Regions from separate parts of the Delftia sp. 11MD genome, predicted to be linked through region 1. Evidence: riboswitches for the same ligand, from Rfam matches in the RefSeq annotation. Region 1 holds a riboswitch; each other region holds the start of a gene.
What was found. Region 1 has a riboswitch for cobalamin ahead of ACRSCF_RS04390 (TonB-dependent receptor). Riboswitches for the same ligand answer to the same signal wherever they lie in the genome.

Region 1 (2,257 bases):
TGCTGCAGGACGCCGATGCGCCCTTGTGCGAATGGACCGTGCCGGATGCCGGGCAGGCCGACGCGGACGCGGCCGCTGCGGTGCGCGAGCCGCAGTTCCTGCAAACGCTGGCCGAGATCCATGCGCTGGCGCAGGCGCCTGCAGGCAAGCGGCAGCCCGGCCTGGTCAGCCTGTCCGCCGCAGGCACGCGCAAGTACCTGGCACGGCGGCTGGCGCGCCTGCACCGCCAGGTGCTGCGCGACGGCCGGCACTTCGACCGCCTGCCGCTGGCGCAGCAGCACCGCGTGCGCAAGCGGCTCAAGCGCCTGCGCTACCTGGCGGACTTCGCGCGGGAATTCGCGCCCGGAATGTGGCCCGGCAAAAAGGGCCGGCGCTTTGCCGAGGCGCTGGTGCCCGCCCAGGACGCGCTGGGCCTGCACAACGACATGGCCGTGGCGGCCGCGCTTTTTCGTGACGAGGCCGGCACGGATCCGCGCGCCTGGTTTGCCGCCGGCTACCTGCAGGCCCGCCTGGCCACCAGCGCGCGCAGCAGCCGCCGCGCGCTGCGGGCGCTGGCCCGGGTGCCGGGCTTCTGGCTCTAGACAGCATCAGCGATAATCCGCCGCTGGCGCACCGCCGCAGCCCCTGGGCCGTGGCGGTGCGCTGTTGCTGAAGGTGCCCCATGCCGCTTGCCGGCCAGGGGTTCAACGGGAAGCAGGTGCGCGATGCCATCGAGGTGGCCGCTCGCAATGCCTGCGCTGCCCCCGCAACGGTCAGCGGAATACAACTCCCCACGCTGGCGCGCCACCCACCGGTTGCGCGCCGCAAGCCACTGTGTCTGGACGGACATGGGAAGGCGGGGATGCCTGCTGCAGCGCGCCCACCCTGCGCGCCGCAGCGTTCCGCAAGCCCGGATACCGGCCTTCTGCATTGCTTTCGGACGCCGCGGGAGTGCGCCTGTCCGGTCCGGCCCCAGCCTGCGCTGGCGTGGCCGGCTCCGGCGTGCGCGCCGTGCGGCGTGGTTCAGACGATAGGCCCCACGGGTGACTGGGGCAGTTGGATTCAACGCATGCGCTTCGCTTCTTTGGCCGCCGATTGTTCCGGCCCCTTTCCCCTTCCTCCCTTCCTGCGCCCGGCCACCGCTGCGGCCGTGCTGGCCTGCTGCGCCGCGGCGGCCGGCGCCGCACAGGAACCGGCGGCCGGCAAAGCCGGTGCATCCGCCGACGATGCGCTGGACGCCGTCTTCGTGACCGCCACGGCGCGGCCCGAGGCGCGCAGCCGCATCGCGGGCACCACGCAGACCATCGACCGCGAGGCCATAGAGCGCTCCAGCGCGCGCTCGGTCACCGACCTGCTGGCCGAGAACGCCGTGGGCTTTCTCAGCGAATGGACGGCGGCCCAGACCTCGATGAACCTGCGCGGCGCCTCCACCGACGGCCAGGGGCGCGACTTCCGCAGCCAAGTGCTGGTGCTGGTCAACGGCCGGCGCGCGGGCACGGCCAACCTGTCCAAGCTCAGCCCCTCGGATGTGGAGCGCATCGAGATCGTGCGCGGCCCGTCCTCGGTGATCTACGGCAGCCAGGCCATGGGCGGGGTGGTCAACATCATCATGAAGACGGGAGCGACGGCGCCCGGCACGCGCGCCCAGGTCCAGGCCGGCTCGTGGGACCTGTGGCGCACCGATGCGCAGACGGCCGGCGCCAATGACCGCTTCGACTGGTACTTCGGCGTGAGCGCAGGCGGGCGCGGCGACTACGAGTCGGGCGATGGCGGCACGCGCATGGAGAACACGGGCTGGAAGCGGCGCGGCGCCAGTGGCGCCCTGGGCTGGCAGCTGCACGAGCTGCACCGCGTGGAGCTGCAGCTGCGCACGGACGGCATCTACAACGCGGGCTTTCGCGGATCGGGCGCCAACATCTACAGCCGCGACAACCGCAGCAACCGCTCGCTGGACCTGACCTACGAAGGCGCACTGCCCGGCCAGCGCCTGAGCTGGACGACCCACCTCTACAGCCTGGTCGATACCGATGAATTCAACTGGGCATCGCCCGTGATCCGCTCGGGCAACAGCGCCGTGCCCGGCACGGCGCGCGACTACAACCACCGCCAGCTGGACGCCACGGGCCTGCGCTTTCAGCCGCGCCTGCGTGTGAGCCAGACCAATGACCTGCTGATGGGCTTCGACTGGGAGCGCAGCAAGCTGCGCTCCGACCGCCTGCGCGTGGCCATGCCGGGCGGCCCGGCGGGCCAGGTCGCGCCCTACGACAACAACCAGACC
Region 2 (2,257 bases), 2.3 Mb from region 1:
GCCGGCATGCAACCAATGGGCCGGCGGGCGGCGGCCACGGCGGGCTTGGCCATTGGTGCGATCGCGGCCTTCCTGGGCGTGGGCGGCAGCGTGATGACCGTGCCGCTGATGCGCCGGCGCGGCGCCAGCATGGCGGCGGCCACGGCCATGGCCAGCCCGCTGTCCCTGCCCATGGCCGTGGCGGGCACCGCTGCCTACATGCTGGCATCGCGGGGCGCGGGGCTGGGCCCCTGGCATGTGGGCTATGTGGACCTGCAGGCCTTTGCGCTGCTGACGGCCGGATCGTGGACCGGCATCAGGCTGGCGGCCCCGCTGATCGGCCGCATTCCCGATGCCCTGCATGCCAAGGCCTACCTGGCCCTGCTGGGCCTGGTGCTGCTGGTCATGATCGTGGCCTGAGCGCTGCGCTCAACCCTCCTGGAAGATCGCCTCGATCCGGGTCTCGAACACCCGGGCAATGGCGAATGCCAGCGGCAGGCTGGGGTCGTAGCGACCCGTCTCGATCGCATTGACGGTCTGGCGCGACACGCCCAGCAGGTCCGCCAGCGCAGCCTGGCTCCAGCCGCGCTCGGCGCGCAGTTCACGGATGGTGTTTTTCATCGCCGGGCCGCCTCTGCAGCGCGGCTCATCGGCTGCGCAGCCAGTGGGCCACCGAGGCAGCCACCCAGAGCGCACCCATCAAGGGCCACACCATGAACATGCTGAGCTTGGGAAACCCTGCCATTTCCAGGAATCCGTAGGTGAAGGTGAGGCCCGCCGTGCCCGCCGCTGCAATCGCCAGCTGCTCCAGCATGGACTTGCGCAGGAACTCGTCGGTATCCCGCACCAGGCGCACGATGGCCCGCACGGCCAGCGCAAACGCCAGCATGGGGCTGAGCAGCACGGCCGTGCGCGGGGCCCCGGCCTGCATGTCGGCGCTGAGCAAAAGCGCCCCCACCAACAGCGCCATGTGGAGCAGCAGCGCAAATCCCAGCTCCTTCTGGTAGCGGCGGTTGGTGACCGTTGTTTGATTCATGGAAGTCTCTCGCAATGTGTAAAGGATGCTTGACATTGTGCGATGCCACCCGCGGGCATGTCAAGCAAGCTTTACATCGGCACTGAACGCCCCGCCGTACAATCGCCGCCGTTGGTGCCAGCAGCCCCAGGGGCTGCGGTTAAACGGGAAACATGGGGCGGCCAGATAAAGCCGCCCGCATGTACTGCCCCCGCAACAGTGAGTGAAACGCCGCGTGCATGGCACCGGCCCCCGCCAAACCCGTGCCACTGGGCGTACAGCCCGGGAAGGCCTTGGCGAGTGCGTCACCAGTCTGGATACCGGCCAACAGGCGGCCGGCCGCGCATGCAGCGCAGCCGGTCTTTGTGGTTTCCGTGCCGGCGGGGTCGCTGGCGCGCAACTGGCTCGCATCCATGCACACCCTCGCCCTCGCGCGCGCCCCTGGCGCCGCTCTTCGCTCGCCCTCGGCGTTCCCCGTACTGCGCACGTTGTCTGCCCTGGCTGCGGCCTCACTGCTGGCCTGCCAGGCCCAAGCACAGGTACAACAGGCACAACAGGCGCAGCGCGCACAGGCCTCCCAGCTCGATACCGTGGTCGTCACCGCCTCGCGCAGCGAGCAGTCCCTGCGCACCGTCACGGCCGACATGACCGTGATCGACGCCGAGACCATTGCCCGCAGCGGCGCCACGGGCGTGGCCGACCTGCTGGTGCAGGTGCCGGGCGTGCAGATCAACCGCAACGGCGGGCCGGGCCAGGTCACTTCGGTCTACCTGCGTGGCACCAGCAACCAGCACACTGCCGTATTCATCGACGGCGTGCGCTACAGCTCGCAGGAGCTGCAGGGCGGCGCGGTCTGGTCCACCCTGCCGCTGGCGCAGATCGAGCGCATCGAAGTGCTGCGCGGCCCGGCCGCCGCCATCTATGGCTCAGACGCCATGGGCGGCGTGATCCAGATCTTCACCAAGCGGGCGGACGGCCAGACCCGCGCCTATGCCGAGGCCGGCATAGGCAACCAGGGCACCAGCAAGCTGGCCACAGGATTCCAGGGCGGTGCCAACGGCTTCACCTACGGGCTGAACCTGGCGGACGAGCGCAGCGACGGCTTTGACGTCTACCCCGGCAACACCTTCTCGCCCAACCCGGACAAGGATGGCTACAGCAACACCTCGCTGGGCCTGAACGCGGGCTACAAAACGGGCATCCACCAGATCGATGCCAGCCTGCTGCACAGCCGCCTGCGCACGCACTACGACCAGAGCCCGC
Region 3 (2,257 bases), 2.3 Mb from region 1:
TGGCCTTGGTGACATCGGGGCTGGCCCAGCTGCCATGCACGGGGTCCCAGGCCGAGACCGTGGACGAGCCGCCATAGGGCGAGTTGTTGGACAGCCGCAGGTTGATGCGTGCGGCCTCCCATCCCATGGCGATCTTGTGCGATCCCCGGTCCACGTTCAGGCCCAGGCGATTGCCGGTCTGCTCCAGGTCGTGCAGGATTTCGAGGTAGTCGGAGCGGCCCACGGTCCAGGTGGCGGGGTTGAGCGCGTAGGCCTCGATGTTGCGCCAGTGGCGGTCCGACTGCACGTGGTACAGCTCGTTGCGCACCGTCAGCCAGTCATTGGCCTTCCATTGCACCTTGGCGCGCAGGCGCTCGTCGGCATAGCGCAGCACGCTGTCTTCGGCGTTGTAGTTGCGGTCGCGCAGGGACTCCACCACCTTGCCGTCCAGGCCCGGCGTGCCCCAGTAGCGGCTGGGCTTTTGCACGCTGCGGTCGGCAATCAGGTCGATCTGCAGGTCGCTCGTGGGCTCCAAGCGCAGCGTGCTCATGAACTTGCCGTTGCGCGACTGGTCCAGGTCGCGCTCGCCCGCGCTGCGCGCGGTGTAGCTGTCGATGCGGTAGCTGGCATAGGCGCCCAGGGCGCCGGTCACGCCCAGGCCCACGCGCAGCGTGTCGTCCGTGCCCGCGCCCAGCAGCACCTCGGCCGAGCTGGTGCGGCTGGGCTGCTTGCGGATGGCGTTGACCGTGGCGCCCATGGTGCCGCTGCCATACATCAGCGAGGCCGGGCCGCGCAGCACGTCGATGCGCTCGTAGCCCCAGCTGTCCCCGGGATAGGCCGTGGTGCCGGCGGCCACGCCCAGCACCATGCCGTCTTCGGCCACGCCCACGGAGTTCACGCCCGCAAAGCCACGGCTGCTGAAGGACAGGCCGCCGTTGCCCGGCGTGCTGCTGGAGGTCAGGCCCACGGTGCGCGTGACGGCGTCCACCAGGGCGTAGTCGCCGCGCTCCTGCATCTGCTCGGCAGAAACACCATCCACGCTGGCAGGCACTTCCTGGTTGGAGACGCCGGTATGGCTGGCCGAGCGCGCAGGCTGGGCCAGTTGCTGGCCGATGCGTTCGGCCTGGCCGGTGACCTGCACTTCGGGCAGGACAGTCTGTGCCTGCACAGGAACGGACAGGAAGGCGCAGGCCAGGGCCAGCGGGCTCAGCCGAAGGCAAAGGGAATCGGCAGCACGGGTGCTGGGAACGCAGGAAAGGGAGGAATGCATTTCGAACATCGGTCTTCGACCGCCTGATGCGAAAGCAAGGCACTGCCGCCTCTCCAGCCAGCGTGCAAGGATAGGGTGCAGGACATTGCCATCCGCACCCCGCAGACAGTCAAGAAAGCGCCCGCTCAGCGGGCGCGAAACGCAGCAGGCCGGTCTCCGGGCTCACAAGCGGCGCAAGGACATGCCTTGCGCCCAGCGCCCCGTCTTCCCAATCCACCCGCGAAAAGCTGCATGTTGCAGACCACGCCATGGACCAGTGACAGCCTGTCATCGCCCCTCCGCAGGGTTGCGGAGACTGGCGGGACAGGCGTGGAGCGCCTTGACTTGTTTACCGTTGCGGGGGCAGCCAAGGCCTGTGCCGGCAGCGCAAAAAGCATTTGCTGGCAGTCACCTTGTTCCCGTTTCATCCCCATGGCTGGCATGTGGACACCTGTTGCACGGATGCCTTTGCAGGCGCGGCATTATAGCCAGCGGTCTGTTTGCAGAGCCTTTGGCGCCTGGGGCACGTCGTGCAAAAGCAGCTCCAGACCCAGCCACTCGCCACGGTGAACGCGGCTGATTGCATGCCGCAGGTGCACACGGTAAAAGCCCGCCGCACCGCGCACCGGGCGCGGCCCCGTGGCGATGATGGCCGCATCCCCCAGGCCCAGCGGCAGCACCATGGGGCGCGATTGCATGCGCGGTCGCTGCTCGGTCATCACGAACTCGCCGCCCTCGAAATCCTTGCCCGGCCGGGACAGCAGCAGCACCAGCTGCAGCGGGAACACCGCCGCTCCTTCGCTGTATGAGCGCAGCGGGGCATGGCCCGCCTGCGCCACATGCAGCAGGTGCGACTGCGGATGCATCTGGCCGCGCTGGCGGCCCAGCTGCCCGAAGGCCTCGAACGAGGCGGGCAGGGCAGGCTGCATGTCCATTTGGGCACGCCAGCGATTGGCAATGGCAAGCAGGTGCCGGTACAGCACCGGGCGCCATGTGTAGAGGGAGGGCGGCAGGCCATTGCGCATGGCC

Region 2: another riboswitch for cobalamin. It lies ahead of ACRSCF_RS14905 (TonB-dependent receptor domain-containing protein); the one in region 1 lies ahead of ACRSCF_RS04390 (TonB-dependent receptor).
Region 3: another riboswitch for cobalamin. It lies ahead of ACRSCF_RS14635 (TonB-dependent receptor); the one in region 1 lies ahead of ACRSCF_RS04390 (TonB-dependent receptor).

The regions. Positions count from the first base shown of each region.
Region 1 covers NZ_CP194333.1:960,340-962,596, forward strand. Annotated here, with positions in the region: gene ACRSCF_RS04385 (CHAD domain-containing protein) at 1-581, shown strand, start outside; cobalamin riboswitch at 636-919, shown strand; gene ACRSCF_RS04390 (TonB-dependent receptor) at 1,049-2,257, shown strand, end outside.
Region 2 covers NZ_CP194333.1:3,285,734-3,287,990, forward strand. Annotated here, with positions in the region: gene ACRSCF_RS14890 (sulfite exporter TauE/SafE family protein) at 1-399, shown strand, start outside; gene ACRSCF_RS14895 (helix-turn-helix transcriptional regulator) at 409-600, opposite strand; gene ACRSCF_RS14900 (hypothetical protein) at 626-1,015, opposite strand; cobalamin riboswitch at 1,112-1,337, shown strand; gene ACRSCF_RS14905 (TonB-dependent receptor domain-containing protein) at 1,408-2,257, shown strand, end outside.
Region 3 covers NZ_CP194333.1:3,225,424-3,227,680, reverse strand. Annotated here, with positions in the region: gene ACRSCF_RS14635 (TonB-dependent receptor) at 1-1,258, opposite strand, end outside; cobalamin riboswitch at 1,380-1,698, opposite strand; gene ACRSCF_RS14630 (2OG-Fe(II) oxygenase) at 1,711-2,257, opposite strand, start outside.